Linked DNA regions of Variovorax paradoxus. The protein of the gene in region 1 binds, or shares a complex with, the protein of each later gene. Links are inferred from orthologs where the notes say so. Each region holds a gene or a part of one and is shown on either strand. Other genes may lie near its edges.

Region 1 (15,370 bases):
TGAGATCGCCGCCACCGCAGCCCGCCTCGTCGTCGAGGAGGGGCTGGAGTACGGCCCGGCCAAGCGCCGGGCGGTGCGCGACCTTGGGCTTTCGTCGCGCACGGCACTGCCGAACAACGACGAGGTCGAGGCCGAAGTGCGTGACTACATCGCGCTTTATTGCGCCGATACCCAGCCGCAGGAGCTGCATGCGCTGAGGTTGCTCGCGCTCGAATGGATGGAGCGCATGGCGGCGTTCCGGCCGCACATCGGGGGAGCCGTCTGGCACGGCACGGCCACCCGGCTGTCAGACATTTATATTCAATTGTTCTGCGATGATTCCAAGTCGGCCGAAATTGCCCTCATCGACCATCATGTGGACTACGAGCCGCGGATGGTTACCGGGTTTCACGGTGAGCAGGTCGAGGCCTTGAGCGTGCATGCCGCGAGCCGCGCGCTCGGCGAGGAGATTGGAGTCCACCTGCTGGTCTACGATCTCGACGACCTGCGCGGAGCGCTCCGGCCCGACGCCCAAGGGCGTACGCCGCGCGGCGACCTGGCCGCGCTGCGCCGGCTGATTGAAAGAGAAAAGGACAAGTGAATGATTTCTTCGCCCACACGGCGGCGCCTCATGTATGGCGGCGTGGCGGTTGCGGCTGCAGCGGCGGGCCTGGGCGGCGCATGGTGGCGTGAGCGCGGGAGCGGCAGCAAGGGCGAAGCTCTCGACGCGGCTTTCTGGGCACAGCGTTTCGACCGCCCGGAAGGCGGCGAACTGGAGTTTTCCAAGCTTCGCGGCAAGCCGCTGCTGCTGAACTTCTGGGCGACCTGGTGTCCGCCGTGCGTAGAAGAAATGCCGATGATCGACCGCTTCTTCCGCGAAAGTAGCGGCAACGGATGGCAAGTCGTAGGCTTGGCTATCGATCAGCCGAGCGCCGTGCGCAAGTTCCTCCAGAAAACGCCGGTCAGTTACCCGGTCGGATTGGCCGGTTTGCAGGGCACGGAACTGGTAAAAAGCCTGGGCAACACAGCAGGCGGCCTGCCGTTCACGCTGGTCTTGAGCGGGGACGGTACTGTCGCGGCTCGTAAAATGGGCAAGCTTGAGCCCGCCGATCTGGACGGTTGGCGGCGTGAACTCGTTCACGGTTAGAATCAGATACACCTCGGCATTCGCCGCCAATCGCTAAAGATCAACGATTTTTAGCCAAGTTACATCCTATTGACCGGCAAAGTCGGCACTGGAGCCCCATGGATCTGCGCAAACTGAAGACACTGATCGACTTGGTGTCTGAATCCAATATTTCCGAACTGGAAATCACCGAAACCGAAGGCAAGGTTCGCATCGTCAAAGGCGGCGGCGCTGCCCCGGTGCAATATGTACAGACCGTGGCGGCACCTGCTGCTGCCGCTCCCGCAGCCGGTGCTCCGGCAGCGCCTGCGCTTGCCAGCGCACCGGCCGCCGAAGCCGCGCCCACGGGCCACGCAGTCAAGTCGCCCATGGTCGGGACCTTCTATCGGTCGTCCAGCCCCGGCGCACCGGCGTTCGTCGAAGTCGGCAGCAAGGTCAACGAGGGCGACACGGTCTGCATCATCGAAGCGATGAAGATCCTCAACGAAATCGAAGCGGACAAGTCCGGCACGATCACCCAGATCCTCGGCGAAAACGGTCAGGCAGTCGAATACGGCCAGCCGCTGTTCATCATCGAGTGACCATGTTCAAGAAGATCCTGGTTGCAAACCGGGGGGAAATCGCCCTCCGGATCCAGCGCGCCTGCAGCGAGCTCGGCATCAAGGCCGTGATGGTCTATTCCGAAGCGGACCGCGACGCAAAGTACGTCAAGCTGGCGCAAGAAGCCGTGTGCATCGGCCCGGCACCGTCGTCGCTGAGCTACCTCAACATGCCGGCGATCATCTCGGCGGCCGAGGTCACCGACGCCGAAGCGATTCACCCCGGCTACGGTTTCCTGAGCGAAAACGCCAACTTCGCCGAGCGCGTGGAGCAAAGCGGTTTCCAGTTCATCGGCCCGACGCCCGACAACATCCGCACGATGGGTGACAAGGTCTCGGCCAAGCAGGCCATGATCAAGGCCGGCGTGCCTTGCGTGCCCGGCTCCGAGGGCGAGCTGTCCGACGACGCCGCCACCAACAAGCGCATTGCGCGGGCCATCGGCTATCCGGTCATCATCAAGGCCGCGGGCGGCGGCGGCGGCCGCGGCATGCGCGTGGTGCACACCGAAGCGGCACTGGTCAACGCGATCCAGATGACCAAGGCGGAAGCCGGCGCTGCTTTCAACAATCCGGCCGTGTACATGGAGAAGTTTCTCCAGAATCCGCGCCACGTTGAAATCCAGATCCTGGCCGACAAGCACAAGAACGCGGTCTACCTGGGCGAGCGCGACTGCTCCATGCAGCGGCGCCACCAGAAGGTGATCGAGGAATCGCCGGCGCCCGGCATTCCGCGCAAGCTGATCGAGAAGATCGGCGAGCGCTGCGCGGCGGCCTGCAAGAAAATCGGCTACCGCGGCGCCGGCACTTTCGAGTTCCTGTACGAAAACGGCGAGTTCTATTTCATCGAAATGAACACGCGCGTGCAGGTGGAGCACCCGGTGACCGAGTTCACCACCGGCATCGACATCGTGAAGACGCAGATCATGGTGGCGGCGGGCGAAAAGCTGCCGTTCACCCAGCGCCAGATCGAAATGCGCGGCCACGCGATCGAGTGCCGCATCAACGCCGAAGACGCCTGGAAGTTCACGCCGTCGCCGGGCCGCATCACCATGTGGCACCCGCCGGGCGGCCCCGGGGTTCGCGTGGATTCGCATGCGTACACCAACTACTTCGTCCCGCCCAACTACGACTCCATGATCGGCAAGATCATTGTGTATGGCGACACGCGCGAGCAGGCCATGGCGCGCATGCGCACGGCGCTGAACGAAACCGTGATCGAAGGCATCCAGACCAACATTCCGCTTCACCGCGAACTGATGGTCGACGCCAAGTTCATGAGCGGCGGCACTAACATCCACTATTTGGAAGAGTGGCTGGCGGCGCACAAGCGCTGAGCAGCACCCGACGCCACCATGTTTGAACTTCGCCTGATGGCGCCGGAAGACCGGGTCGAAATGCTCAGCGACGCGCTCGACGCACTCGACGCGCTGAGCGTGTCGGTGGAAGATGCCGACGCGCAGACCGATGCCGAGCAGGCGCTGTTCGGCGAGCCCGGCATGCCGCCGCCCAAGGAGGGCTGGCAGCGGTCGCGCGTCATCGCGCTGTTCGCCGACGAAGCACTGGCCAAAGAGGCTGCGTCGGTGCTCGCGCTGCAGGACTTCTTCGAAGGCTGCGCGCTGCTCGGCGTGGCGCCGGTGCCCGACCAAGACTGGGTGCGGCTCACGCAGTCGCAATTCGCGCCGGTCGAGATCACGCCCGAATTCTGGATCGTGCCCACCTGGCATGAGCCGCCCGAGCAAGCCAGGCAGTTGATCAGGCTCGACCCGGGGCTCGCCTTCGGTACCGGGACGCATCCCACCACGCGCATGTGCCTGCGCTGGATCGCGAAGCAGGGCGAAGGTGCATTCAGCGACCAGCGCGTGCTCGACTACGGCTGCGGCTCAGGCATTCTTGCCATTGGCGCGGCAAAGTTCGGCGCAATCGATATCGATGCCGTCGACATCGACGAGGCCGCCGTCTCGTCGACACGCCTCAATGCCGAAGCCAATGGCGTGCGTCTGAATGCCGGCCTGCCGGAAGCGGCCAAGGGCAACTACAACACGGTGCTGGCCAACATCCTCGCGACGCCGCTCAAGGTGCTTGCGCCCTTGCTGCGCAGCCACGTGGCGCCGGGCGGGTCGCTTGTGCTCGCCGGCATTCTCGAGCGGCAGGCCGACGAGCTGAAGCAGGCCTATGCGCCCTATGCCGCGCTCGAGGTGAGCGACAGCGAGGACGGCTGGATCCTGATGACGGCTCGCTGCTGAGCAGCGCGGCCGGGATTTCGCACCGCCGCGCACCGCTCGCGGGGCGGGGGCCCGACCCTACAATCGCCCGGTCATGAGCCTTGTCACGCGTTGCCCCGCCTGTGCCACCACCTTCAAGGTGGTGCGCGACCAGCTTCGCATCTCGGATGGCTGGGTGCGTTGCGGCCGCTGCAGCAATGTCTTCGACGCCACGCTCGATCTGCACGAGGCGCCAGACGGCGTCCCGGGTCCGGCAGCTACACCTCCGCCTCCAACGGAGCCTTCCGCAAAGGCCGAAGCGGAGTTCGCGTCGGAGTCTTCGCATACCGCGGAAGACGCGGACTTCTTCGACGACGAACCTGAGCATATTGAACCGTCGGACGCTGTCCCTTCGTCGCCGCCGGAAGAGACTGACGAGCTTCTGCCGCCGGCACCGCTTCCCGAGACCAGGCCCGCACCTGGGAATGCGCCAAGTCCCGCAGCCGCCACGCCGTCCGCAACGGCCTTCGTCCTGCCCGCGCACGGAATCATTGCCGACGAACTGTGGTCCGACTTCGAAGCCAATGAGCCCGAATGGCGGCCTCCGGCAAGTTCGCTGCCGCCGTTTCCGAACATCGACCTGAATCTTGCGGCACCGCCTTCGCCGCCGCCACCACCGCCGCCTCCATTGCCGGCCTTGCGCATCAAGGCCCGCGAAATGGCGGCGTCTGCCAGCGTCGAAGACGAAAAGCACGAGGCCGCACAGGACCGCGACCAGGTGCAGATGCAAAAGGCGCTGCGCCGGGCTCGCATCAAGTCGGCCAAGATCGCGAGTGCCAAGGCGCGCGACGAACGCAGCGCCGCAAAGGCGGCGGGCTCGATGGTGCGAGAGGCGAGCGAACCCGATGCGGATTCGGGTCCCTTGCCGCTCCCTGCGCCGATTCACGAAGCAGAGGACTCGGACAGGGCTCCTTTCTCCGGTGACGAGAAGGTGGACCGTGGCACCGAAGGGTTCTGGCAGCGCGGCGTCGTGCGATTCGCGCTTTGGTTCTTGGCCGTGCTGGCAGTCCTGCTGTTCGCAGTGCAAGTGTTGCATCACGAGCGCGACGGCATCGTGGCCCGCCAACCGAACCTGCGCCCGGCGTTTGCTGCGATGTGCCGGTTCACCGGCTGCGAGCTCATGGCGTTGCGCCAGATCGGCGACATCGTGATCGAAGGCGCGGCCTTCGCGCGCGAGAAAACCGGCAACAACGACTACCGGCTCAGCTTTACCTTGCGCAATGGCGCGATGGTTCCGCTGGCCATGCCGGCCATCGAGCTTTCGCTGCTCGATACCCAGGAGCGGGCAGTGGTGCGCCGCGTACTCACGGCTTCGGACTACGGTGCGCCGGCGGTGCTCGCGGCGCGTTCCGATCAGGCCGCGTCGCTCCCGCTCACGCTGTCGGCAACGGAGTCGGCAACGCTGCCGCCCATTGCCGGCTACCGCGTGGAAGCGTTCTATCCTTAGGCAGGGTTCGCGCCCGCGCCTTGTTCATTTCATCCCTTCACCTTCAACCAACGGCTCACCATGGCAGCAGTGATTTGCGGTTCCCTCGCGTTCGACACCATCATGACTTTCGAGGGCCGGTTTGCCGACCAGATCCTTCCGGACCAGCTGCACATTCTCAATGTGTCGTTCCTGGTGCCGGGCCTGCGGCGTGACTTTGGGGGCTGTGCCGGCAACATCGCCTACAGCCTCAACGCGCTGGGCGGCACGGCATTGCCGATGGCCACGCTCGGAAGCGACGGAGCCGACTACCTGGAGCGCCTGCGTACGCTGGGCATCAGCACCGAGTTCGTGCGCCAGCAGGGCGACACCTTCACCGCGCAGGCGATGATCATGAACGACGTCGACAACAACCAGATCACGGCGTTTCATCCCGGTGCAATGCAGCAGGCGCATCTCACGAAGATCGCCGCCCGCGAAGACATCCGCGTCGGCATCATCGCGCCCGACGGCCGCGAAGCGATGCTGCAGCATGCCGAGCAATTCGCCGCCGCCGGCATTCCGTTCGTGTTCGATCCGGGCCAGGGCCTGCCGATGTTCGATGGCGAGGCGCTCAAGCACTTCATCGACCTGGCAAGCTGGGTGGTCGTCAACGACTACGAGGGAAAGATGCTCTCGCAGCGCACCGGCTGGGGCCTGGCCGAAATTTCCAAGCGCGTGCGCGGCCTGGTCGTTACCTTGGCGGCCGAAGGCTGCGAGGTGTGGACCGACGGTGAGCGCGAGCACGTGCCGGGTGTGACGCCGACCGCGGTGGTCGAACCCACCGGCTGCGGCGATGCATGGCGCGGCGCGCTGCTTTTCGGTCTGGAAAAGGAATGGCCGCTTGCGCAGTGCGCGGCACTTGGCAACCGCATCGGTGCGCTCAAGATCGCGCAGCGCGGGCCTCAGAACTATCAGATCGACAAGAAGGCGCTGGGCCTCTGAGCCGCCCGTCGCTCGCTCGCCTTCGCGGGCGGCGCGCATAAAAAAAGCCCGGCACCGTGAGGTGCCGGGCTTTTTGCCGTCAAGGCCGCTGAGAAGCTCAGGGCTTGCTGGCCGTCGGAAACGGCCAGGCTGCCTGCGGGTTCAGCGTCGTTTGCGCAGCAGGAGCAGGCGCTGCGGCAGGTGCTGCCTTTGCGGCCTTCTTCGCAGCAGGCTTCTTGGCAGCAGCGGCAGGCTTGGCAGCGGGCTTTTTCGCGGCTTTCTTGGCCGCAGCCTTTTTGGCAGGAGCCTTCTTGGCGGCAGCCTTCTTCGCAGGGGCCTTCTTGGCAGCGGCCTTCTTCGCCGGAGCCTTCTTCGCCGCCGCCTTCTTGGCAGGAGCCTTCTTCGCTGCGGCCTTCTTCGCCGGAGCCTTCTTGGCAGCGGCCTTCTTTGCCGGAGCTGCCTTCTTGGCGGCTACCTTCTTCGCAGGCGCCTTCTTGGCGGCTACCTTCTTGGCAGCGACCTTCTTGGCCGGCGCCTTCTTCGCTGCTACCTTCTTGGCGGGAGCCTTCTTAGCGGCCGCGACCTTCTTTGCCGGAGCCTTCTTTGCAGCGGCTTTCTTAGCCGGCGCTTTCTTTGCAGTTGCCATTTCTATTTCTCCTTGATCAAGTTGAAAAAATCAACCTATTGAAGCACTCCGCGCACGTTGGTAGCGCAAAGCGATTCATGGCGTTGGAATCTGTGCTCCAGCACCATGAACACCTGAGCCCTCGTCCATGCCGCGCTCTTCGGCGCGATCGGTGGCAAGGGCAATTCTTGAATTCATTAATTCTTATCGGAAAGATTCAATCCCAGGAGAGCGCGCCACCCGACTGGTACTCGATCACGCGGGTCTCAAAGAAATTGCGCTCTTTCTTCAGGTCAATCATTTCGCTCATCCAGGGGAACGGGTTTTCCTCGTTCGGGAAGAGCGTTTCGAGGCCGATCTGCTGTGCACGCCGGTTGGCAATGTAGCGCAGGTAGCCCTTGAACATGGAGGCGTTCATGCCGAGCACACCGCGCGGCATGGTGTCTTCGGCGTATTTGTACTCGAGCTCGACGGCCTTCATGAAGAGGGCCTTGATCTCGGCCTTGAACTCGGGAGTCCAGAGGCCGGGGTTCTCGAGCTTGAGCTGGTTGATCAGGTCGATGCCGAAATTGCAGTGCATCGACTCGTCGCGCAGGATGTACTGGTACTGCTCGGCGGCGCCGGTCATCTTGTTCTGGCGGCCCAGCGCAAGGATTTGCGTGAAGCCGACGTAGAAGAAGAGACCTTCCATCAGGCAGGCGAACACGATGAGCGACTTGAGCAGCGTCTGGTCGGTTTCGTGCGTGCCGGTCTTGAAGTGCGGGTCGCTGATGGCGTCGATGAACGGGATCAGGAACTGGTCCTTCTCGCGGATCGACGGCACTTCGTTGTAGGCGTTGAAGATCTCGCTCTCGTCCAGGCCGAGCGACTCGACGATGTACTGGTACGCGTGCGTGTGGATCGCTTCCTCGAAAGCCTGGCGCAGCAGGAACTGGCGGCACTCGGGCGCCGTGATGTGGCGATAGGTGCCCAGCACGATGTTGTTGGCGGCCAGCGAGTCAGCGGTCACGAAGAAGCCGAGGTTGCGCTTGACGATGCGGCGCTCGTCTTCGGTCAGGCCGTTGGGGTCTTTCCACAACGCGATGTCGCGCGTCATGTTCACTTCTTGCGGCATCCAGTGGTTGGCGCAAGTGGCGAGGTATTTTTCCCAGGCCCACTTGTACTTGAACGGCACCAGCTGGTTGACGTCGGTCTGGCCGTTGATGATGCGCTTGTCGGAAGCCTTGACGCGCTGCGCTGCGACGGGGGCCGTGGGTTGTGCAATCGACGAAGTCGGAGCGTCCACCGGTCGGCCTGCGGGCAAGCCGCTGGTCGATGCGTGGTGTTGCTGCAATCCTTGTTGCATATCCTTTGGTAAGGAGGGCTTGACTTCTTCGTCCCAGGTCAACATAGAAAAATCCAATGCTCAATTATCGGAGCAACGATGTGAGTTGCAAAGTGCTCGTTCACGTCGCGCTCCATTTATGTGGTTGTTATGTTGCTCTCATGCATCGCGCGATGTCAGTCAATGCCGTGATCGACTGAGGGTTCGCGCGTTGTGCATGGACCTCGCTCGCTTCACCGACGCGTCATTGGCATGCTTCGCAAGTCGGATCGTCCACGCCGCAGAACGCGATGTCGGTTGCAGGAATCGCGTTCATCTGCGCCTTTGCTGCAGCAGCTGCTGCGTCGAGTGCGCTCATGCCCGACGGTGCATCGCTGCCCGACGACACCGCATTGAGGCGGCCCGATTGCACGGTGGATTTTTCGGCGTGCGTCGCGCTCTGCGTGCGCAGGTAGTAGGTGGTCTTCAGGCCGCGCAGCCATGCGAGCTTGTAGGTGTCGTCGAGCTTCTTGCCCGATGCGCCGGCCATGTAGATGTTGAGCGACTGCGCCTGGTCGATCCACTTTTGGCGACGCGAGGCGGCTTCGACGAGCCACGTGGTTTCCACTTCGAACGCGGTGGCGTAGAGCGCCTTCACGTCTTGCGGCACGCGGTCGATCGGACGCAGCGAACCGTCGAAGTGCTTCAGGTCCATCACCATCACGTCGTCCCACAGGCCCAGGCGCTTCAGGTCGCGCACCAGGTAGTGGTTGATCACGGTGAACTCGCCCGACAGGTTCGACTTGACCGAGAGGTTGCCGAAGCAAGGCTCGATGGAGGCGTCGACGCCGATGATGTTCGAGATGGTCGCGGTCGGTGCGATGGCCACGCAGTTGGAGTTGCGCATGCCGTCGGCCTTGATCTTCTGGCGCAGCGCGTCCCAGTCGAGCGTGGCCGAGCGGTCGACCTCGACATAGCCGCCGCGTGCTTTTTCAAGCAGGTCGAGCGTGTCGATCGGCAGGATGCCCTTGTCCCACAGCGAGCCCTTGTAGCTCGAGTACTTGCCGCGTTCCTTGGCCAGCTCGGTCGAGGCCCAGTAGGCGTGATAGCAGATGGCTTCCATCGACTCGTCGGCAAACTGAACGGCTTCTTGCGATGCGTAGGGAATGCGCAGTTCGTACAGCGCGTCCTGGAAGCCCATCAGGCCCAGGCCGACCGGACGGTGGCGCAGGTTCGAGTCGCGCGCCTTCTTCACGGCGTAGTAGTTGATGTCGATCACGTTGTCGAGCATGCGCATGGCAGTCGAGATCGTCTTCTTGAGCTTTTCCTGGTCGACCTTGCCGTCCTTCAGGTGCTGCAGCAGGTTCACGGAACCCAGGTTGCAAACGGCGGTTTCGGTGTCGCTGGTGTTCAGCGTGATTTCGGTGCACAGGTTCGACGAGTGAACCACGCCGGCGTGCTGCTGCGGCGAGCGCACGTTGCAGGCGTCCTTGAACGTGATCCAGGGATGGCCGGTCTCGAACAGCATTGTGAGCATCTTGCGCCACAGGTCCGACGCCTGGATGGTGCGGGCAGGCTTGATCTCGCCGCGCGCGGCCTTTTCTTCGTAGGCGACGTAGGCCTTTTCGAAGTCGGCGCCGAACAGGTCGTGCAGGTCGGGCACGTTGGAGGGCGAGAACAGCGTCCAGGTGCCCTTTTCCATCACGCGGCGCATGAAGAGGTCGGGAATCCAGTTGGCCGTGTTCATGTCGTGCGTGCGGCGGCGGTCGTCGCCGGTGTTCTTGCGCAGTTCCAGGAACTCCTCGATGTCGAGGTGCCAGGTTTCAAGATACGTGCAGACCGCGCCCTTGCGCTTGCCGCCCTGGTTCACCGCCACGGCGGTGTCGTTCACCACCTTGAGGAACGGCACCACGCCTTGCGATTCGCCGTTGGTGCCCTTGATATGGCTGCCCAGCGCGCGCACGCGGGTCCAGTCGTTGCCCAGGCCGCCTGCAAACTTGGAGAGCAGGGCGTTTTCCTTGATCGACTCGTAGATGCCGTCCAGGTCGTCGGGCACGGTGGTCAGGTAGCAGCTGGAAAGCTGCGAGCGCAGCGTGCCGGCGTTGAAGAGCGTGGGCGTGCTCGACATGAAGTCGAACGACGACAGCACTTCGTAGAACTCGATGGCGCGGGCTTCGCGGTCGATTTCGTTCAGCGAGAGGCCCATGGCCACGCGCATGAAGAAGGCCTGCGGCAGCTCGATGCGCGACTTGCGCACGTGCAGGAAGTAGCGGTCGTACAGCGTCTGCAGGCCAAGGTAGTCGAACTGGTTGTCGCGCTCGGCCTTGAGCGCCGCGCCCAGGCGGGGCAGGTCGTACTGCAGCAGCTTCTCGTCGAGCAGTTCGTTCTCGACACCCTTCTTGATGAACTGCGGGAAGTAGTCGGCGTAGGTTTGCGCGCGCTCGGCGGGCATGACTTCGCGACCGATGATTTCCTTGAAGATCGTGTGCAGCAGCAGGCGGGCGGTCGCGAAGGTGTAGTCGGGGTCCTTCTCGATGAGCGTGCGGGCGGCCAGGATCGAGGCCTTGTACACCTCGTCGAGCGGCACGCCGTCGTACAGGTTGCGCATCGTCTCGGCGACGATCGGCGCGGCGCTGATGCCGTCGCCCAGGCCTTCGCAAGCCGATTCGATCAGGCCCTTGAGTTCGTTCAGGTCGAGCGCCACGCGCTCGCCGCGGTCCAGCACGTGGAGCAGCGGCGCGGCCGGCGCTTCCTGCGTGCCTTGCTTGGAACGCTCTTGCGTGCGGCGTTCGCGGTACAGCACATAGGCACGCGCGATTTCGTGGTGGCCGCCGCGCATCAGGCCGAGCTCGACCTGGTCTTGCACGTCTTCGATGTGGAAGGTGCCGCCGCCCGGACGCGAACGGACCATCGCGCGGATCACGCCTTGCGTGAGGGCGTCGACCGTTTCACGCACGCTGGCCGAAGCCGCGCCCTGGGTGCCGTGCACCGCCAGGAAGGCTTTCATCATCGCGATGGCGATCTTGTTGGGTTCGAAGGGAACCACGGCGCCGTTGCGGCGGATGATCTGGTAGTGCGCAAGGTTCTGGCCGGTGGGCGAGCCAGCAGTGTCTCGTTGCTGCTGCTGCGGCGTCGAGGGAACGGCACGCGGGGTCGATGGGGTGTTCAGGGCTGTTTGCATTCGCTTCCTCTCGGTGTGGCAATTCTTGTTGGGTGGCAATGCCTTGGCGGGGCATTGCGCCGGTGCGTGATGACCGGACGGAAGACACTATATCTAGGGTGCGAAGCGTCTACAACCACTAGATGTAGTGTTTTTTGAGATATTCAACACAGTGGCGTATTTGTTTGGGCGCGGCACTCGGCCAGCGATGCCCCATGAATACTGGCCTATGGTCGCGCAACCCGCGCGGGCTGTGGCTTGCAAGCGGATTTGGGCCTGCAAGGCGCATGGTTGCTGGAGGCGCGCTCTGGATTTTAGAGATTGCTGCGGCGCAAGAACGCCGCATCGCATACCGCCGGCCGATAAAAAAAATTAGAGCGGCAGCACCTGTTCGGGGAACATCCGCGGACTCCAGCCGAGCTGGCCGCGCAGCAATTGCCAGTCGAAGCCCGCGCCCGGATCCTGTTTGCGGCCCGGTGCAATGTGCTCGTGGCCCGCGATGAACGCGATGGCGTAGTGCTGCGCAATCGCTGCGCAAAGGCTGGCCAGCGTTTCGTATTGGGCCTCGTCGAAGGGCTGGCCTTCCAGGCCTTCGAGCTCGATGCCGATCGAATCGTCGTTGCAGTTTTCGCGGCCGCGCCAGGACGACACGCCCGCATGCCATGCGCGGTCGTCGCAGCTCACGAATTGCCAGAGTTCGCCGTTGCGCCGCACATAGAAGTGCGAGGAAACCTCGAGGCCGCGAATGGATTGGAAGTAGGGATGCGCGTCCCAGTCGAGCTCGTTGGTGAAGAGTTGCTGCACCGCATTGCCGCCATATTCGCCGGGCGGCAAGCTGATGGAGTGCAGCACGATCAGGTCGGTCTGCGCGCCTGTCGGTCGCGGGCCGAAATTCGGCGATTGCAGCGCCTTTGCAAAGCGGTACCAGCCGGCGCGCCAGAGGCCGTCGCCGCCGCTCGCGTTGGCCGCTGATGCTTCAGTCGTCGGCATTGCTCGCGGTGCCTTCTTCGCCATTGGGCGTGGTGATGCCCAAGCGCGCGATGCGATAGCGGATCTGGCGCAGGCTCATGCCGAGCCGCGCGGCGGCCGCGGTGCGGTTGAAGCCGCTTTCATGCAGTGCGCGCACAAGAATTTCGCGCTCCTGCTGGTCGAGGTAGGCCTGCAGGTCGGACGGCAAGGGCGGCGGCGCGGTCTTGGGTTCCACGAAGGATGCGGCTGCGGGCGCCGCAGCGGCGGGCGGTTCGCCGTCGTCCGGCGGCGGAGAAGGCGAGGGCGCCGAAGCCGCAAGCCCCGCGACGGCGGGTTGCCCGCCTCCCATCAGGTCCAGGTGCAATTCGTCGCCGTCATTGAGTGCCACCGCCCGGTGCAGCAGGTTCTCGAGTTCGCGCACGTTGCCGTGCAGCGGATGCTGCGCAAGACGCTGCAGCAGGTCGGCGGAAAGATGCGGCACCGGCAGCCCGCCGTCATGCGCGATGCGCGCAAGCAATGCAGCGCACAGCGCCGGCAGGTCTTCGCGCCGGTCGCGCAGCGCGGGCACCGCAATCTCGATCACGTTGAGCCGGTAGAAAAGGTCCTGGCGGAAACGGCCGGCGTTGACTTCTGCGTGCAGGTCTTTGTGGGTGGCGCTCACGATGCGCACGTCGACTGCGTCTTCCTGAGTGGAACCGATGGAACGCACGCTGCGCTCCTGGATTGCCCGCAGCAGCTTGGACTGCATGGCCAGCGGCAGGTCGCCGATTTCGTCGAGAAACAGCGTGCCGCCGCGCGCGGCCTGGAAGTAGCCGTCGCGGTCTTGCGACGAGCCGGTGTACGACCCCTTGCGCGCACCGAAGAATTCGGCTTCGAGCAGGTTCTCCGGAATGGCGCCGCAGTTGACCGCGACGAACGGGCCGTCGCTGCGCTGGCTGCAGGCGTGTACGGCGCGTGCCACCAACTCCTTGCCGGTGCCCGATTCGCCGCGCACCAGCACGGGCGCCATGCCGCGCGCAACCTTGGCGATGCGCGACTTGACCAGGCGCATCGGCTCCGAGTTGCCCACCAGGCGTTCGAGGGCCGCGATGCCGCCGCCTGGAACGACGGGGGTGTCGCCCGCACGTTCGCCTTGCGCCGCCGGTGCCGCTTTCGTGGCCTTGGCTGGCGCGGCCTGCTGTGCTTGAACGGCCGATGCGACCACGGCGCGAAACTGCTTCAGGTCGACCGGCTTGGTCAGGTAGTCGAAGGCGCCGGCTTTCAGCGCCTCGACTGCGTTTTCGGCGGAGCCATAGGCTGTCATCACCACGCAGCGCTCGGTGCGCTGGTCTTTCTGGATGCGGTGGATGATTTCCATGCCCTGGCCGTCGGGCAGCCGCATGTCGGTGATCACCGCATCGAATTGGCCGGCCTCCAGGTGCTCCCACGCTTCCGAAACGCTGCCCGCGGCTTCCACGCGGTAGCCCTCGCGCAGCAGCGTGAGTTCATACAGCGTGCGCAGGTCGGGCTCGTCGTCGATGACGAGGATGTTGGCCGGGCGCTGCAGCGAAGGAGGGATGGGAGTGGTCACGGCGCTATTGTGTCAGCCGGTTTTCGCTGGGGGCGAAGCTGACGAAGAATTCGTTGCCCTCGGGTCCGCCCGCGACAAGCGCCCGGCGCTCGTAGCCGATGGTGGCGCCATGGCGCCTGCACAGTTCGCGGCACAGGAACAGGCCGAGCCCGCTCGATCGGCTTTCGGACGAGAAAAACGGCTCGAACAAATGGCGCTGCACCGCCGGTTCCAGGGGTGCGCCGTCGCTCCACACTTGCAGGCTCGGGCGGGCTGAGCTGCCGCGCTGCATGGTGGTGACGACCTGGATCGAACCCTCGCGCTTGCCGGCGTAGCGCGCCGCGTTGTCCAGCAGGTTCACGAGCAGCCGGCGCAGGTGCTCGACGTCGAAGCGCACTTCGCTGTCGGCGGCATCGAGGGTGATCAGAACGCCCTGGCGCTGCGTCTGGCGCACCCACTCTTCGGCGAGTGCGCGTACCGCGGGGTCGAGCACGACCTGCTCGCCCAGCGAAAGCACGCGCTGCTGGCGTGCTCGCGAAACGTCGAGCACGTCGTCCACGATGCGCGCGAGCCGCTGTGCGTTGTGCTGCACCATGCTTGTCAGCTTGCGGTGCGCGGGATCGGTCAGGTCTTCGTTGAGCAGCGCGCTGGCCTGCGTGATGGCGGCCAGCGGGTTGCGGATTTCATGCGCCACCGCGGCCGACATGCGGCCCATTGCGGCCAGCTTTTCGGTGCGGATGCGGGCCTCGATTTCGCGCAAGTCCTGAAGGAACATCACGCACAGGCTGTCCACGCGCTGGTCGCTGGTGGGCGTGAGCCGCGTGCGCACCCGCACTTCGCGCGCCGCGCCGCGCGCTTGGGCCACCGGAATCTCTTCGGATTGCGGCGCGCGGCGTGCGAAGGTCTGGCGCGCCAGCGCGGCAAGCGCGTGCCATGCGGGCTGCGTGTGCAACGCGAACGGAAGAGGGAGCTTTGCCAGGCCCTGACCCAGGATGGCGTCGGCGGCGGGGTTGGCCGCATGCACCATGCCTTCGGCGTCGATCACCAGCACGCCTTCGCTCAGCGTTTCGATCACCAGGTCGTTCACCTGCGCCTGCATTTGCGCGCTGCTGCGATTGCGCAGCGCCGTTTCTTCTTCGCGCGCCAGCCGGCGGGCCAGCTCGTGTGCCAAGAGCGCCACCACGAAGAGCCCTGTGCCGGTGAGCGCCGCCTGCACGAACCGCGTGGACGAATCGCCGGGCTGCTGGAGCCAGTGCCAGCCCGCGTCGGCCAGCAGCAGCAGCGTGACGGTGGCCGTGGTGCCCAGGCCGACGGTCACCGTTCCGAGCACCGCGCTCATGAGCACCGGCAGTGCGAACAGCGGCGTGTAGTTGATATTGCCGCCCTGCAGCACCTGGAGCGCAGTGAAGG
Region 2 (15,356 bases), 3.9 Mb from region 1 along the record:
GCGTGTACAAGAACTACGACCCGCGCGCCAAGCTGATGCAGGAAACCTGCAACGAAGTGCTGACCGAGCTGGGCCTGGAAAACGATCCGCTCTTCAAGCTCGCCAAGGAGCTGGAAAAGATCGCCCTCGAAGACGAATACTTCGTCTCGCGCAAGCTCTATCCGAACGTCGACTTCTACTCGGGCATCGTTCAGCGCGCCATCGGCATTCCGGTGCCGCTGTTCACCGCGATCTTCGCGCTGGCCCGCACGGTGGGCTGGATTGCCCAGCTGAACGAAATGATCGGCGACCCGGAGTACAAGATCGGCCGCCCGCGCCAGCTGTTCGAAGGATCGCCCAAGCGCGACGTGCAGCCCATCGGCAAGCGCTGAAGCTGCTGAAGGCGCACTGGCGCTCACCGCGGAAAGCTGCCTTCGGGCAGCTTTTTTGCGTCTTGGCTGACAGGATTCGCACCGGGGCGTCGGTACGTTGTGCATCGGAGGTCCGAGGTCGGGCCGCCTTTTTCAACGACTTCAGGAGATCCGTCATGAAGAAAATTGCCGCGCTGATTACCGTCGCCTTCGCGTTCGCCGTGCCCCTCTCCGGCTGCAACACCTTCCGGGGTGCCGGCCAGGACATCCAGAAGGGCGGCGAAAAAGTAGAAGACGCCGCCAAGAAGCGCCAGTAAGGCACCGCCCCGGGTCTTCCAAGACCTCCGCAGGCGCCTCGGGGACTCGCCCCCCGCCTGCAAGCACACTGACGCACGCCCCGCCCCTTCGCCTGCAAAGGCAAGGAGCGGGGCGTTTTGCCATTGCGGAGCAACAAAGCTCATGCGCATTCGAGCCCGGAGACCGCGGCTCCTCGCTTCAGGGCAACAAACCCATCGCAGATGACGATGGCAAGTTGATCAAAACCCAGAGAAAATGGCGAACTCATCGCCAGATGCGATGCCCAACACCCCATGAGCACTTCGGAACGCAATTTCGCCCGACGCATCGACCTCACATCGCTGCAATTGTTCGTGGCCGTCTGCGAACTCGGCAGCATCGGGCGGGCGGCGGAACGCGAATTCATTGCCGCCTCGGCCATCAGCAAGCGTCTGTCCGACCTGGAAGCCACGCTGGGCACAACCCTTCTCTACCGCCACGCGCGCGGGGTCGATCTTTCGCCCGCGGGCGAAAGCCTGCTGCACCATGCGCGCTCGGTGCTCTACAGCCTCGAGAAGATGCAGGGCGAACTCAGCGAATACGCCGAGGGTGTGCGCGGCCATGTACGAGTGCATGCCAACATATCGGCCATCGTGCAGTTTCTTCCCGAAGACCTCGGCGCCTTCACGCGCGAGCACGACGCAATCAAGATCGACCTGGAAGAGCACCTGAGCAACGAAGTGGTGCGCGCGGTGCAGGAAGGCGCCGCCGACCTCGGCATTTGCCACATTCCCGACGGCACGAACGAGCTGCAGACGCTGCCCTACCGCCACGACCGGCTGGTGCTGATCGTGCCCGCCGGACATCCGCTTGCAACGCAAGGTTCGATCGATTTCACGGCCTCGCTCGACTTCGACCACGTCGGCCTGCACACCAACAGTTCGATCTACGTCGCCATGCACCAAGCTGCGGTTGAAGCGGGCCGCAGCGTCAAGCTGCGCATCCACGTGACTGGCCTGGATGCCATGTGCCGCATGATCGACAACGGCCTGGGCATCGGCGTGATGCCGCAGCGTGCATTCGAACTGCTGCAGGCCGGCATCGGCAGCCGCCTGTGCAGCGTGGCACTGAACGACGCCTGGTCGAACCGCGAAATCCGGCTGGTGGCGCGCGACTTCTCCACGCTGCCGGTGGCCGCGCGCACGCTGGTCAACCACTTGCACACGCCGGCGGGCGCACACGATGCGGCCGAGCCGATTGCCGCATAGAAAACAAGACAATCCACTTCCCCCACGAAAGACAAGAGACCGACATGGCACGCACGCTCTACGACAAGATCTGGGACGAACACGTCGTCCACACCGAGGAAGACGGCACCGCCATCCTCTACATCGACCGCCACCTGGTGCACGAGGTCACCAGCCCGCAGGCCTTCGAGGGGCTGCGCGAGGCCGGCCGCAAGCTGTGGCGCATCAGCTCGGTGGTGGCCACTGCCGACCACAACACGCCCACCACAGGCTGGGAGCGCGGCTACGAAGGCATTGCCGACCCCACAAGCAAGGAGCAGGTCACCACGCTCGACAAGAACATCGCGGAGTTCGGCGCCGCGGCATTCTTTCCGTTCCTGAGCAAGCGCCAGGGCATCGTGCACGTGATCGGCCCCGAATCAGGCGCCACACTGCCCGGCATGACCGTGGTCTGCGGCGACTCGCACACCTCCACGCATGGTGCATTCGGCGCACTGGCGCACGGCATCGGCACCAGCGAAGTCGAGCATGTGATGGCCACGCAAACGCTGCTTGGCAAGAAGGCGAAGAACATGCTGGTGAAGGTCGAAGGCAAGCTGCCATTCGGCTGCACGGCCAAGGACATCGTGCTCGCGATCATCGGCAAGATCGGCACTGCGGGCGGCACGGGCTACACCATCGAATTCGCGGGCTCTGCCATTCGCGACCTGAGCATGGAAGGCCGCATGACGGTCTGCAACATGGCCATCGAGGCCGGCGCGCGCGCGGGATTGGTGGCGGTCGACGAAAAGACCATCAACTACATCAAGGGCCGCCCCCTCGCACCCACGGGCGTGGAATGGGACCAGGCCGTGGCCTACTGGCGCACGCTGCAGTCCGACCCCGACGCGAAGTTCGACACCGTGGTCGAGCTCGACGCAACGCAGATCCAGCCGCAAGTGACTTGGGGCACATCGCCCGAAATGGTGGTCGACATCAACGGCCGCGTGCCCGATCCCGACAAGGAAAAGGACGCCAGCAAGCGCGGCGCCATCGAGCGCGCGCTGGTCTACATGGGCCTGGAGCCGAACAAGGCGATGAACGACATCTTCATCGACAAGGTGTTCATCGGCTCGTGCACCAACAGCCGCATCGAGGACATGCGCGAAGCCGCCGCCGTGGTGAAGAAGCTCGGCCAGAAGGTAGCCAAGAACGTCAAGCTCGCAATGGTGGTTCCGGGCTCGGGCGTGGTGAAGGAACAGGCCGAGCGCGAGGGGCTCGACCTGATCTTCAAGGCTGCGGGCTTCGAATGGCGCGAGCCCGGCTGCTCGATGTGCCTGGCCATGAATGCCGACCGCCTCGAGCCCGGCGAGCGGTGCGCATCGACCAGCAACCGCAACTTCGAAGGCCGCCAGGGCGCCGGTGGCCGCACCCACCTCGTGAGCCCGGCCATGGCCGCCGCCGCCGCGGTGCACGGCCACTTCGTCGACGTGCGCACCTTCGCCTGAGCAAGAAAGACAAGAGAGATTCACATGCAGAAATTCACCGTGCACAAGGGCCTTGTCGCCCCCATGGACCGCGAGAACGTCGACACCGACGCGATCATTCCGAAGCAGTTCCTCAAGTCGATCAAGCGCACCGGCTTCGGCCAGAACCTGTTCGACGAATGGCGCTATCTGGACGCCGGCTTTCCGGGCCAGGACCCGGCCAGCCGCAAGCCGAACCCGGACTTCGTGCTGAACCAGCCGCGCTACGCCGGCGCATCGATCCTTTTGGCGCGCAAGAACTTCGGCTGCGGTTCGTCGCGCGAACATGCGCCGTGGGCGCTCGACCAGTACGGCTTTCGCGCGATCATTGCGCCGAGCTACGCCGACATCTTCTTCAACAACAGCTTCAAGAACGGCCTGCTGCCGATCGTGCTGCCTGAAGCACAGGTGGCGCAGCTGTTCGACGAGACCTTTGCCTTCCCCGGCTATTCGCTGACCATCGACCTGGAACGCCAGGTGGTCGTGAAGCCCGACGGCGGCGAGTTCGCTTTCGACGTGCAGGCCTTCCGCAAATATTGCCTCATCAACGGTCTTGACGACATCGGCCTGACGCTGCGCCACAAGGACAAGATCAAGGCTTTCGAGGCCGAGCGGCTGGCGCAGAAGCCATGGCTTGCGCACACGATGATTGCCTGAAGCTTCGCATCTCCAATTTCAAACCTCAGACCAACTTATGAAAATCGCAGTTCTCCCGGGTGACGGCATCGGCACCGAAATCGTGGCCGAAGCCATCCGCGTGCTCGACGCGCTCGACCTCTCGTTCGAAATGGAAACTGCGCTGGTCGGCGGCGCGGCCTACGAGGCACATGGCCATCCGCTCCCCGATTCGACGCTGAAGCTCGCGAAGGAGGCCGACGCGGTGCTGTTCGGTGCCGTGGGCGACTGGAAGTACGACAAGCTCGACCGCCCCCTGCGCCCCGAGCAGGCGATTCTCGGCCTGCGCAAGAACCTCGGCCTGTTCGCCAATTTCCGCCCGGCCATCTGCTACGAGCAGCTGGTGGACGCATCGAGCCTCAAGCCCGAACTCATCGCGGGCCTGGACATCCTCATCATTCGCGAACTGACCGGCGACATCTACTTCGGCCAGCCGCGCGGCCGCCGCACCGCCGTGGACGGGCACTTTCCGGGCGCCGAAGAAGCCTTCGACACCATGCGCTATTCGCGCCCCGAGGTCGAGCGCATCGCCCGCGTGGCTTTCGAAGCCGCCCGCAAACGCAACAAGCGCGTGACCAGTGTCGACAAGGCCAACGTGCTCGAAACCTTCCAGTTCTGGAAGGACGTGGTGACCGAGGTGCACAAGGACTATCCGGACATCGAACTCGACCACATGTACGTCGACAACGCCGCCATGCAGCTGGTAAAGGCGCCCAAGAAGTTCGACGTGATCGTCACCGGCAACATGTTCGGCGACATCCTCTCGGACGAGGCGGCCATGCTCACCGGCTCCATCGGCATGCTGCCCTCGGCGTCGCTCAATTCGAGCAACCAGGGCCTGTACGAGCCCAGCCACGGCAGCGCCCCCGACATTGCCGGCAAAGGGGTTGCCAATCCTTTGGCTACAATACTGTCCGCTGCCATGATGCTCCGCTTTTCACTCAACCAAGCCGAAGCTGCCGACCGTATCGAGTCGGCGGTCAAGCATGTGCTCGCCTCGGGGCTGCGCACGGGTGACATCTGGTCAGAAGGTACGAAGCGCGTCGGCACCCGTGAGATGGGCGACGCGGTTGTTGCAGCAATCACCAAAAAGACGATTACCGGCTAACCGCAGCCCGCTTCGTCACGCCCCTCCCCGGCTCGACGAGTCGGGGGCAAAAAAGACAATTTCTTTCTTTTTCACAAGGGCAAACTGAAATGGCGAACGCATCTCAACCTCTGGTCGGCCTCGTAGGCTGGCGCGGCATGGTCGGCTCGGTCCTGATGGACCGCATGCAGGCCGAAGGCGACTTCGGGCTCATCGAGCCGCTGTTCTTCTCGACCTCCAATGCCGGCGGCAAGGCCCCGGCAATGGCCAGGAACGAGACCGCGCTGAAGGATGCGAACGACATCGACGCACTGAAGAAGTGCGACATCATCATCACCTGCCAGGGCGGCGACTACACCAGCGAGGTGTTCCCCAAGCTGCGCGCCGCCGGCTGGAGCGGCCATTGGATCGATGCCGCTTCCACGCTGCGCATGAACAACGACGCGGTCATCGTGCTCGACCCCGTCAACCTGCCGGTCATCCAGAACGCGCTCACCAACGGCGGCAAGAACTGGATCGGCGGCAACTGCACCGTGAGCTGCATGCTCATGGGCGTGGGCGCCCTCTACAAGGCCGGCCTGGTCGAGTGGATGACCAGCATGACGTACCAGGCGGCTTCTGGCGGCGGAGCGCAGCACATGCGCGAACTGCTGACGCAGTTCGGCACCTTGAACGCCGAAGTGCGTGCCCTGCTGGACGACCCGAAGTCGGCCATCCTCGAAATCGACCGCAAGGTGCTGCACAAGCAGCAAAACCTGGGCGCGGCCGAAACCGCCAACTTCGGCGCCCCGCTCGGCGGCTCGCTGATTCCCTGGATCGACAAGGACCTGGGCGACGGCATGTCCAAGGAAGAATGGAAGGCCGGAGCCGAAACCAACAAGATCCTGGGCCAGGGCGCGGGCTTCGGCACCGCCGCCGTCCCGGTCGACGGTTTTTGCGTGCGCGTTGGTGCCATGCGCTGCCACAGCCAGGCATTGACCTTCAAGCTCAAGAAGGACGTGCCGCTGGCGGACATCGAAGCCATGATCGCAGCCGACAACCAGTGGGCGAAGGTTGTGCCGAACACCCGCGAGGCTACCCTCAAGGACCTCACGCCTGTGGCAGTCACGGGCACCATGGGCATTCCCGTGGGCCGCATCCGCAAGCTTGCAATGGGCCCTGAATATGTCGGCGCTTTCACAATCGGCGACCAGCTGCTGTGGGGCGCGGCCGAACCGCTGCGCCGCATGCTGCGCATCTTGCTCGAGGCTTGATGGGGGCACGCCGGCTCCCCCAAAGCCCGAAATGTTGCTCTTCAGCAACAGAAGATGTGTGCGTAAGTATGCGCGTACTGGGTAGAACAGGCGCACCGCCTTGTCAGTACCCGGTGTTGGTGCTAACGTCCTCTTACAATTTCTGGGCCTGAGCCGCCCCCTATCAGCATGACAAGACATCTGTTGCCCGCGGCCCGCCCATCGGCCGCTCGCCCTTCTCTGCCCCTGAAAGGCCTTCGCCTTTCTGTCCTTGGTGCCGCCATGGCGGTCGCCTTGGGCGTTGCGAGCACCGATGCGAGCGCTTTTGCACTGGGCCAACTGAAGGTGCAATCGGCACTGGGCGAGCCCCTTCGCGCTGAAATCGACGTCACCGAAATGGCGGCCGCCGAAGCGGACAGCCTGAAGATCAACGTTGCCAGCGCCGACGCCTTCAAGAACGCGGGCGTTCCGTACAACGCGGCCCTGAGCGACGTAAAGGCGACGCTGCAGCGCCGCGCCGGCGGGCAATACGTGGTTCGCCTGACGGGCACCCGCCCGCTCAACGACCCGTTCATCGACCTGTTGCTCGAAGCCAATGGCTCGTCGGGCCGCATGGTGCGTGATTACACGGTGCTCCTCGACCCACCAGTAACCCGCCAGGCCGCACCCAGCGCCCCGATTTCTCCTTCCACGCCGCAGATCAGCACGCCGCCGGCGGAGCGCCCGGGGCAGGCTGCGGTCCGTGCTCGGCGTGAGCGCGCCCCTGTCGCGCCCGTTACGGCACCGCCGGCAACCGCGCCGGCGCCTGCTGCATCGCCTGCACCAGCCTCCAGCGCTGCGACACCGATCCGTCCGACAAGCGGCGAACAGGTCACGGTGCAGCGCGGCGATACCGCCAGCAAGATCGCCGGCGCCCACAAGTCCGCCGACGTCTCGCTCGACCAGATGCTGGTGGCACTCCTGCTCTCCAACCCCGATGCTTTCATCGGCGGCAACGTCAACCGCATCAAGGCCGGCGCGGTGCTCGACCTGCCGAGTGCAGCCGAGGCCGGCGCCATTCTTCCAGCAGAAGCGAAGCGCACCATTACCGCGCAAAGCCGCGACTTCGGCGCCTACCGCCAACGCCTGGCAGAGAACGCGCCCACCGCCAACGTGGCCGCTGCCGGCCGCAATGCGTCGGGCAGGGTGCAAGCCAATGTCGAAGACCGCAACGCCACCGCAAGCGCACCCGACAAGCTGACGATTTCCCAAGGCAGCGCGGCTGCCCGTGCGGCCGACGAGAAGGTCGCGCAGGCACGCCAGGCGCGGGAGAGCAACAACCGCGTTGCGGAGCTTTCGAAGAACATCAACGACCTGGCCAAGCTCAAGGCGGCCACAGGTTCTGCCGCCCCAGCCGCAGGCGCGGCGGCAGCTCCGGCACCGGCTACCCCGGGCATTCCCGTTCCCAATCCGGGCGTAGCGGCCACGGCCTCGCCGACGGTGACCAGCCCGGCACCGGCTGCACCCGCCACTGCCGCGGCGCCTGCTGCGCCCGCCGCTCCGGCAACAACGCCGGCTGCTGCCCCGGCACCCGCAGAAACGGCCACGCCCGCCACGGCGGCAATGCCCGCAGCCTCGGCTCCCGCCGCTGCGGCACCTGATGCCAACGCAACGGCTGAAACCATGCCCGGCGCTCCCGCTGCGGCCGCCAGCGCCGCCGCACCCGCACCAGCCCCCAAGCCGGTGGTAAAGGCCGCCCCGCCGCCGCCGCCAGTCGAACGCAGCTTCTTCGACGAGTTGATGGACAACCCGCTGATGCTGGCCGGCGCGGCGCTGATCGCGCTGCTGATCGGCTTCCTGCTTTACCGCGTGCTGGGCCGCCGGCGCGAGGAAATGAGCGAAAGTGTGTTCCTCGAAAGCCGCATTCCCAAAGACTCGTTCTTCGGCGCCAGCGGCGGCGAATCGGTCGACACCAAGCACCGTGGCGATTCCACCGTCTCGTCGCTGTCGTACTCGCCGAGCCAGCTCGATGCCGGCGACGTCGACCCCGTGGCCGAAGCCGACGTGTACCTTGCCTATGGCCGCGACCTGCAGGCCGAGGAAATCCTGCGCGAAGCCCTGCGCGTCAATCCCGACCGCACGGCCATTCACCTCAAGCTGCTCGAAATCCACGCCAAGCGCCGCGACGTCCGCGCTTATGAAGGCCTGGCCACCGAAGTGCACAAGCTGACCAACGGCACCGGCTCCGACTGGAACCGCGTGGTCGAAATGGGCAAGGACCTCGATCCGGGCAATCCGCTTTACGAGTCGGGCACGGCCCGGGGCGGCGTGAGCGCGGCCGAAAGCGCCGCATTTGCCGGCGCCCTGGCCACCGCGGCCAAGCCTGCTGCCGCAACGCCTCCGGCTGCAGCGCCCGCCCCCGTGGCAGCGGCTGTCGCTGCGCCGGCCTTCGTGCCTTCGGTCGCACCGCTGGACTTCGATCTGGACCTGAGCCAGCCCGCGGCACTCGCGCCAAGCCCCGCTCCGGTAAGCGCCAGCCTGCCGAAGACGGCCTACGCGCCCGCCGCTGCCGCCCCGCTGTCCAACGGCCATGCACACGCGCCGGCACCGGTCGACTTGGAAAACGATTTCGACACCGCTCCTGGCGCGCTGGCCCCGATCGGCCGCCCTGCTGGGCTGAACGACGCCAACGACAACACCCGCCCAGCCACGCTGCGCAGCGCCGACAGCCTTCCCGCAGATTCCGGCTTCATCGAATTCGACATGAGCGCACTGGCCGGCCTTCCCGCCCGTCCGGTAGCCGGCACCGCCGAAGCCACCCGCCCTGCTGCAGCCATGCCGCAAGACGACGGCGACGACAGCCCGCACGCGGTCAAGCTGTCGCTGGCCCGCGAGCTGCAGGCCATCGGCGACGTCGAAGGCGCCCGCTCGCTGGTGGAAGAAGTCGAAGCCGAAAGCGCCGGCGACCTCAAGTCGCAGGCAAGGCAACTGCTCGCCGAGCTGCGCTGAGCGGCGTCTCTTCCCGTTCCTGAATTCGTGAGGCTGGCGCTAGGCATCCGCTACAACGGCCAGGCGTACGAGGGCTGGCAGAGCCAGCGCTCGGGCCGCACGGTTCAGGACAAGCTGGAAGCGGCGCTCGGCAAGTTTGCCGCACAGCCCATCGGCACGCTGTGTGCAGGCCGAACCGACGCCGGCGTGCACGCGCTCATGCAGGTTGTGCACTTCGACACCCACGTCGAACGCGAACCCTTCTCGTGGATGCGCGGCACCAACCGCTACCTGCCGGACGACATCGCCGTGCAGTGGGCGCACCCGGTGCCCGACGAATTCCATTGCCGCGCCAGCGCCCTGGCCCGCCGCTATCTTTACGTCCTTTCGCAATCGCCCGTGCGGCCGAGCCTCGATTCGGGCCGGGTCGGCTGGTCCATGCATGCGCTCGACGGTGACGCCATGCGCGCAGCAGCCGCCCTGCTGGTGGGCAAGCACGACTTCAGCTCTTTTCGCGCCTCGGCCTGCCAGGCGCGCTCGCCGGTGAAGGATCTGCGGCGCATCGAGATCACGCGCCACGGCGAAGGCGACCGATGCCGCTGGCACTTCGAGTTCGAGGCCGATGCCTTCCTGCACCACATGATCCGCAACCTGATGGGCTGCCTGGTGCGCATAGGCCGAGGCGACGAACGGCCCGAATGGATTGCCGAAGTGCTCGAGGCTCGCAGCCGCAAGGTGGCGGCGCCCACCTTCTCCGCCGACGGGTTGTACTTTCTGGGCCCTTTGTACGACGCCAAGTGGGGTCTGCCGGCCGAGGCCACGCTGCAGGCCGGCGGCGCTCCGTATGATGGGCCGCCATGACGTCGCCGCGCACTCGCATCAAGATCTGTGGCCTCACGCGCGAGGCCGATGTGGATGCCGCTGTGCAAGCGGGTGCCGATGCAGTCGGCTTCGTGCTCTATTCCAAGAGCCCGCGTGCCGTAACCGCCGCTCGCGCCGCGGAACTGGCGTCGCGCCTGCCCCCGTTCATCACGCCGGTGCTGCTGTTCGTCAACGAGGTCGCTCCTGAAGTCGTAGCGTCCCTCGCAGGTGTGAAGGGCTCGATTGCGCAGTTCCATGGCGAAGAAACGCCCGAACAATGCGAGGAAGCCGCCGGCCGGGGCCGCTTTCGCTACATGCGCGCGGCCCGTATTCCACTCGGAGCTGCCGGAGCCGGCTTCGACCTCGTAAAATACGCTTCCGATTACTCCCACGCCCAGGCCATCCTGCTCGACGCCCATGTCGAAGGTTATGGCGGTGGCGGCAAGGCATTCGATTGGTCACTTCTTCCACGCGCCGTCGACGCTCACCTCGTCTTGAGTGGTGGGCTCACACCTGCAAACGTGAGCGATGGCATTCGCATCCTGCGGACGCGCTGCAAGACGCTGTCCGTTGATGTGAGCTCGGGCGTCGAAATCGACGGCCCGGGAAACAAGGGCCTGAAGGACGCCGAGAAAATCCGGCAATTCGTCGCAGCCGTAAGGGCAGCGGACGCCTCGTCCTTCTCCAGTTAGCCGCCGCACCCGATCGTGATTTCGGGCTGCGGCCCAACGATCGAGAACCATGCAAAGCCAATTCCAGGACTACCAGCAACCTGACGCCACGGGCCATTTCGGCAACTACGGCGGCACCTTCGCGAGCGAAACGCTCACCCACGCAATCAACGAGCTGCGCGATGCATACGCCAGGTTCAAGGACGATCCGGCGTTTCTCGCCGAATTCCACTACGAGCTGAAGCACTTCGTCGGCCGGCCCTCCCCGGTCTACCACGCCGCACGCACCAGCCGCGAGATGGGCGGCGCGCAGATCTACCTGAAGCGCGAAGACCTCAACCACACCGGCGCGCACAAGATCAACAACGTGATCGGCCAGGCGATGCTCGCGCGCCGCATGGGCAAACCCCGCGTCATCGCCGAAACCGGTGCGGGCCAGCATGGCGTGGCCACGGCCACCATCTGCGCACGCTATGGCCTCGAATGTGTGGTCTACATGGGCAGCCAGGACGTGAAGCGCCAAAGCCCCAACGTCTACCGCATGAACCTGCTCGGCGCCACGGTGGTACCGGTGGAGTCTGGCAGCAAGACGCTGAAAGACGCGCTCAACGAAGCCATGCGCGACTGGGTGACCAACGTGGAAAACACGTTCTACATCATCGGCACCGTGGCCGGCCCGCACCCCTACCCGACGATGGTGCGCGACTTCCAGAGCGTGATCGGCACCGAATGCATCGAGCAGATGCCCGCCATGCTTGCGGCGCAGGGCATTACCGGCGAAGCCGAAGGCCGGCAGCCCGACGTGGTGGTGGCCTGCGTAGGCGGCGGCAGCAATGCCATGGGCATTTTCCACCCCTACATTCCGTTTGCAGGCACGCGCCTGGTGGGCGTCGAAGCAGCGGGCGAAGGGTTGGACAGCGGCAAGCATTCAGCCTCCATCCTGCGCGGCAGCCCGGGCGTCCTGCACGGCAACCGCACCTACCTGCTGCAGAACGAAGACGGCCAGATCACTGAAACCCACAGCATCAGCGCCGGGCTCGACTACCCCGGTGTGGGCCCGGAGCATGCGCACCTGGCCGACATTGGCCGCGCCGAGTACGTCGGCATCACGGATACCGAAGCGCTCGAAGCATTTCACTACCTGTGCCGCACCGAGGGCATCATTCCGGCCCTCGAATCGAGCCACGCCGTGGCCTATGCAATGAAGCTCGCCAAGACCATGCGGCCGGACCAGTCGATCCTGGTCAACCTCTCGGGCCGCGGCGACAAGGACATCGGTACCGTGGCCGACCTGTCGGGCGTCGACTTCTACGACCGGCCCTCGATGCGCGGCCTGAGCGTGAAGGGAGGCAAGTGATGAGCCGCATTGCCGCCACCTTCGAGGCGCTGAAAAAAGACGGCCGCCGCGCGCTCATTCCTTACGTCACCGCCGGCTTTCCCTTTGCCGACATCACGCCCGAGCTGATGCACGGCATGGTCGAGGCCGGTGCCGACGTGATCGAGCTCGGCGTGCCGTTTTCAGACCCCATGGCCGATGGCCCAGTGATCCAGAAAGCCGGCGAAGACGCACTGGCCATGGGCGTCGGCATGAAGCAGGTGCTCGCCATCGTGAGCGAGTTTCGCAAGAAGGACGCAACCACACCCGTGGTGCTGATGGGCTACGCCAATCCGGTCGAGCGCTACGACCTTGTGCACGGCAAGAAGTCCTTTATCCGCGATGCATCGGCCGCGGGCGTCGACGGCCTGCTGGTGGTCGATTACCCACCCGAAGAATGCGAAGACTTCGCCGCGGAGCTCAAGGCCGCGAACATCGACCTGATCTTTCTGCTGGCCCCCACCAGCACCAGCGAGCGCATGGCACAGGTCGCGCGCATCGCAAGCGGCTATGTCTACTACGTGTCGCTCAAGGGCGTGACGGGCGCCGGCCACCTCGATACGGAGGCCGTCGGCCAGATGATCCCGCGCATTCGCGAGCATGTGAACATTCCCGTGGGCGTGGGCTTCGGCATACGCGATGCGCCCACGGCCCAGGCCGTGGGCTCGGCCGCCGATGCGGTCGTGATCGGCACCAAGATCATCCAGCTGATCGACGGACAGCCGCGCGAAAAGGTTGTGCCCGCGGTGCGCGAATTTCTCGCCGGAATCCGCGAGGCGCTCGACGCCCTGCCCGCAGCTACCCCCAAGAACGCGGCTGGCAGATAATCGCCGTTGCCCTCACCCAGCCCCTTTTCCGCAATGCGGGAAAGGGGAGCTAATCCGGAGTCCTATGAGCTGGCTTGAAAAACTGCTACCCGCCAAGATCGCACAAACCGACCCATCGGAGCGCCGCCAGGTGCCCGAGGGCCTGTGGATCAAGTGCCCCGCCTGCGAGACGGTTCTCTACAAGACCGACCTCGAACACAACCAGAATGTCTGCCCTAGCTGCAGCCATCATCACCGCATTGGCGCCCGCGCACGGCTCGACGCCTTCCTCGACGCCGAAGGCCGCTACGAAGTCGGGCAGGAAGTGCTTCCCGTCGACGCGCTGAAGTTCAAGGACAGCCGCCGGTACCCCGAGCGGCTCAAGGAAGCGCTCGAGAACACCGGCGAAACCGACGCGCTGGTCGTCATGGGCGGCTCGGTCCACAGCATCAGCGTGGTCGTGGCCTGCTTCGAATTCGAATTCATGGGCGGCAGCATGGGCAGCGTGGTCGGCGAGCGCTTCGTGCGCGGCGTCGAAACGGCCATCGAGCAGAAGGTGCCGTTCATCTGTTTCACCGCCACCGGCGGCGCGCGCATGCAGGAAGGCCTGCTGTCGCTGATGCAAATGGCCAAGACCAACGCAGCGCTCACGCGTCTTGCGAAAAAAGGCCTGCCCTACATCAGCGTGCTGACCGACCCGACCATGGGCGGCGTTTCGGCCGGCTTCGCCTTCGTGGGCGACGTGGTCATTGCGGAGCCCAAGGCGCTCATCGGCTTTGCAGGCCCGCGCGTGATCGAATCGACCGTGCGAGTAACTCTGCCTGAAGGCTTCCAGCGCGCGGAGTTCCTGCAGACCAAGGGCGCCATCGACTTCATCAGCGACCGCCGCGAGCTGCGCAAGACCATTGCGAGCACGCTGGCCATGCTGCTGCGTCAGCCGGCCGACGCGGTCATCTGACAAGAATCCTGCCGGAAGGGCCTCAGCCCAGCCGGTAGGCCCAGACCAGCAGGTTGCCCAGCACAATGGCAATCACCTGCAGCACCACGATGGCGGCCAGGGGCGACAGGTCCACGCCGCCAATCAGCGGAATGAATCGCCTGAATGGCCGCACCAGCGGCTCGGCCAATCGCGAGATCAGGTCGAGCAGCATCGGCGATGCCCCCGGTATCCACGACAGCACCGCATAGACAACCAGCAGCGCGGTAAGGCCCGACACTGCGAGCTGCATCAGCCCCACCAGCGACACCAGCGGCAAGGCGGCAATACGCCCCAGGTTGCCGATCAGCAGCCACAGCAGCAGGAACTTCACGATCACCAGCAGCCACGCGGCGATGGCGCTCGCCAGGTCCCAGCGCTTGACCGACGGCACGATGCGGCGCAGCGGCAGCACTATCCAGTCGGTAATCGCAAACACGAAGCGCCCGAGCGGATTGCCGAACGGCACCCGGTGGTACTGCATGTAAAGGCGCAGCAGGCAGGCGCCGCCGAGCAGGCCGACGATCACGTCGAGAAGAAACGAGGGGATCTGGTAGAGCATGGGGCAGGGTCGTGAGCGGAATGCGATGATAGCCATGCAAGGTTCTTCGATGACGACACAGCCCCTTCTGCATTCACTGCCATTGTTCCCGCTCGGTACGGTTCTGTTCCCGGGCGGCGTGCTTCCACTGCGTATTTTCGAAGTACGTTATCTCGACATGGTGGGCAAATGCCGCAAGGCCGATGCGCCCTTCGGCGTGGTCAGCCTCACGAGCGGCAGCGAAGTGCGCAAGGCCGGTGCCGATGCCGAAAGCTTTGCCGCTGTCGGCACGCTGGCCGTCATTCGCGAATTCGAATCACCGCAAAGCGGCCTGCTCCAGATCGAATGCGTCGGCACGCAGCGGTTTCGGGTCCGCCGGACCGAGCTGCAGAAATACGGCTTGTGGGTGGCCGAAGTCGAAGCAGTGATTGCAGACACCGCCATCGAAATTCCCGACGACCTGCAGCACACCGCCACCGCGTTGCGGCGCCTTGTCGACACGCTCGAAGAACGCCGCCGCGCGCAGGGCGCGGAGGCTGTGCGACTGCCCATCGGCGAGCCCTACCAGTTCAACGATTGCGGCTGGGTTGCCAACCGCTGGTGCGAACTGGTGCCCATGCAACTCGAACTGCGGCAACGGCTCATGGAGCTCGAGAGCCCGCTGATGCGGCTCGAGCTGGTCAGCGATCTGCTCGCGCGTGCGGGCATCACTGAATAGTTCGCTACCTTTTTAATAGCATATCGCGCAGGATTGGCGGGCACTCGGGGCCGGTTCCATTCGAACCCT

What was found.
Region 2: the proteins of accB (region 1) and accD are in contact, whole or in part, in a solved structure (PDB 8UXZ), measured with the Escherichia coli proteins. The link is inferred for Variovorax paradoxus from one-to-one orthologs.

Annotation. Positions count from the first base shown.
Region 1 is NZ_CP123990.1:4,787,290-4,802,659, forward strand. Bases 27-2,955 are described here. They hold accB (acetyl-CoA carboxylase biotin carboxyl carrier protein), read left to right. Parts: upstream 27-1,224; coding sequence 1,225-1,686; downstream 1,687-2,955. Other genes in these bases: QHG62_RS23010 (hypothetical protein), read left to right, coding at 27-580; QHG62_RS23015 (TlpA family protein disulfide reductase), read left to right, coding at 581-1,126; accC (acetyl-CoA carboxylase biotin carboxylase subunit), read left to right, coding at 1,689-2,955. Outside these bases: more of QHG62_RS23010, read left to right, coding at 1-26; more of accC, read left to right, coding at 2,956-3,038; prmA (50S ribosomal protein L11 methyltransferase), read left to right, coding at 3,057-3,947; QHG62_RS23035 (zinc-ribbon and DUF3426 domain-containing protein), read left to right, coding at 4,021-5,412; QHG62_RS23040 (carbohydrate kinase family protein), read left to right, coding at 5,473-6,375; QHG62_RS23045 (histone H1-like DNA-binding protein), read right to left, coding at 6,473-7,000; QHG62_RS23050 (ribonucleotide-diphosphate reductase subunit beta), read right to left, coding at 7,197-8,369; QHG62_RS23055 (ribonucleoside-diphosphate reductase subunit alpha), read right to left, coding at 8,548-11,463; 1,6-anhydro-N-acetylmuramyl-L-alanine amidase AmpD, read right to left, coding at 11,815-12,432; QHG62_RS23065 (sigma-54-dependent transcriptional regulator), read right to left, coding at 12,419-13,981; QHG62_RS23070 (two-component system sensor histidine kinase NtrB), read right to left, coding at 13,986-15,370. UniProt on the Escherichia coli protein: This protein is a component of the acetyl coenzyme A carboxylase complex; first, biotin carboxylase catalyzes the carboxylation of the carrier protein and then the transcarboxylase transfers the carboxyl group to form malonyl-CoA.
Region 2 is NZ_CP123990.1:890,823-906,178, reverse strand. What follows is about bases 12,159-15,073. They hold accD (acetyl-CoA carboxylase, carboxyltransferase subunit beta), read left to right. Parts: upstream 12,159-13,137; coding sequence 13,138-14,010; downstream 14,011-15,073. Other genes in these bases: QHG62_RS04225 (LON peptidase substrate-binding domain-containing protein), read left to right, coding at 14,640-15,073; QHG62_RS04230 (YggT family protein), read right to left, coding at 14,033-14,590; trpA (tryptophan synthase subunit alpha), read left to right, coding at 12,228-13,073; trpB (tryptophan synthase subunit beta), read left to right, coding at 12,159-12,228. Outside these bases: gltA (citrate synthase), read left to right, coding at 1-371; QHG62_RS04290 (entericidin A/B family lipoprotein), read left to right, coding at 527-667; QHG62_RS04285 (LysR substrate-binding domain-containing protein), read left to right, coding at 941-1,894; leuC (3-isopropylmalate dehydratase large subunit), read left to right, coding at 1,939-3,360; leuD (3-isopropylmalate dehydratase small subunit), read left to right, coding at 3,385-4,035; leuB (3-isopropylmalate dehydrogenase), read left to right, coding at 4,073-5,161; asd (aspartate-semialdehyde dehydrogenase), read left to right, coding at 5,251-6,393; QHG62_RS04260 (FimV/HubP family polar landmark protein), read left to right, coding at 6,655-9,360; tRNA pseudouridine(38-40) synthase TruA, read left to right, coding at 9,388-10,200; QHG62_RS04250 (phosphoribosylanthranilate isomerase), read left to right, coding at 10,197-10,892; more of trpB, read left to right, coding at 10,942-12,158; more of QHG62_RS04225, read left to right, coding at 15,074-15,287.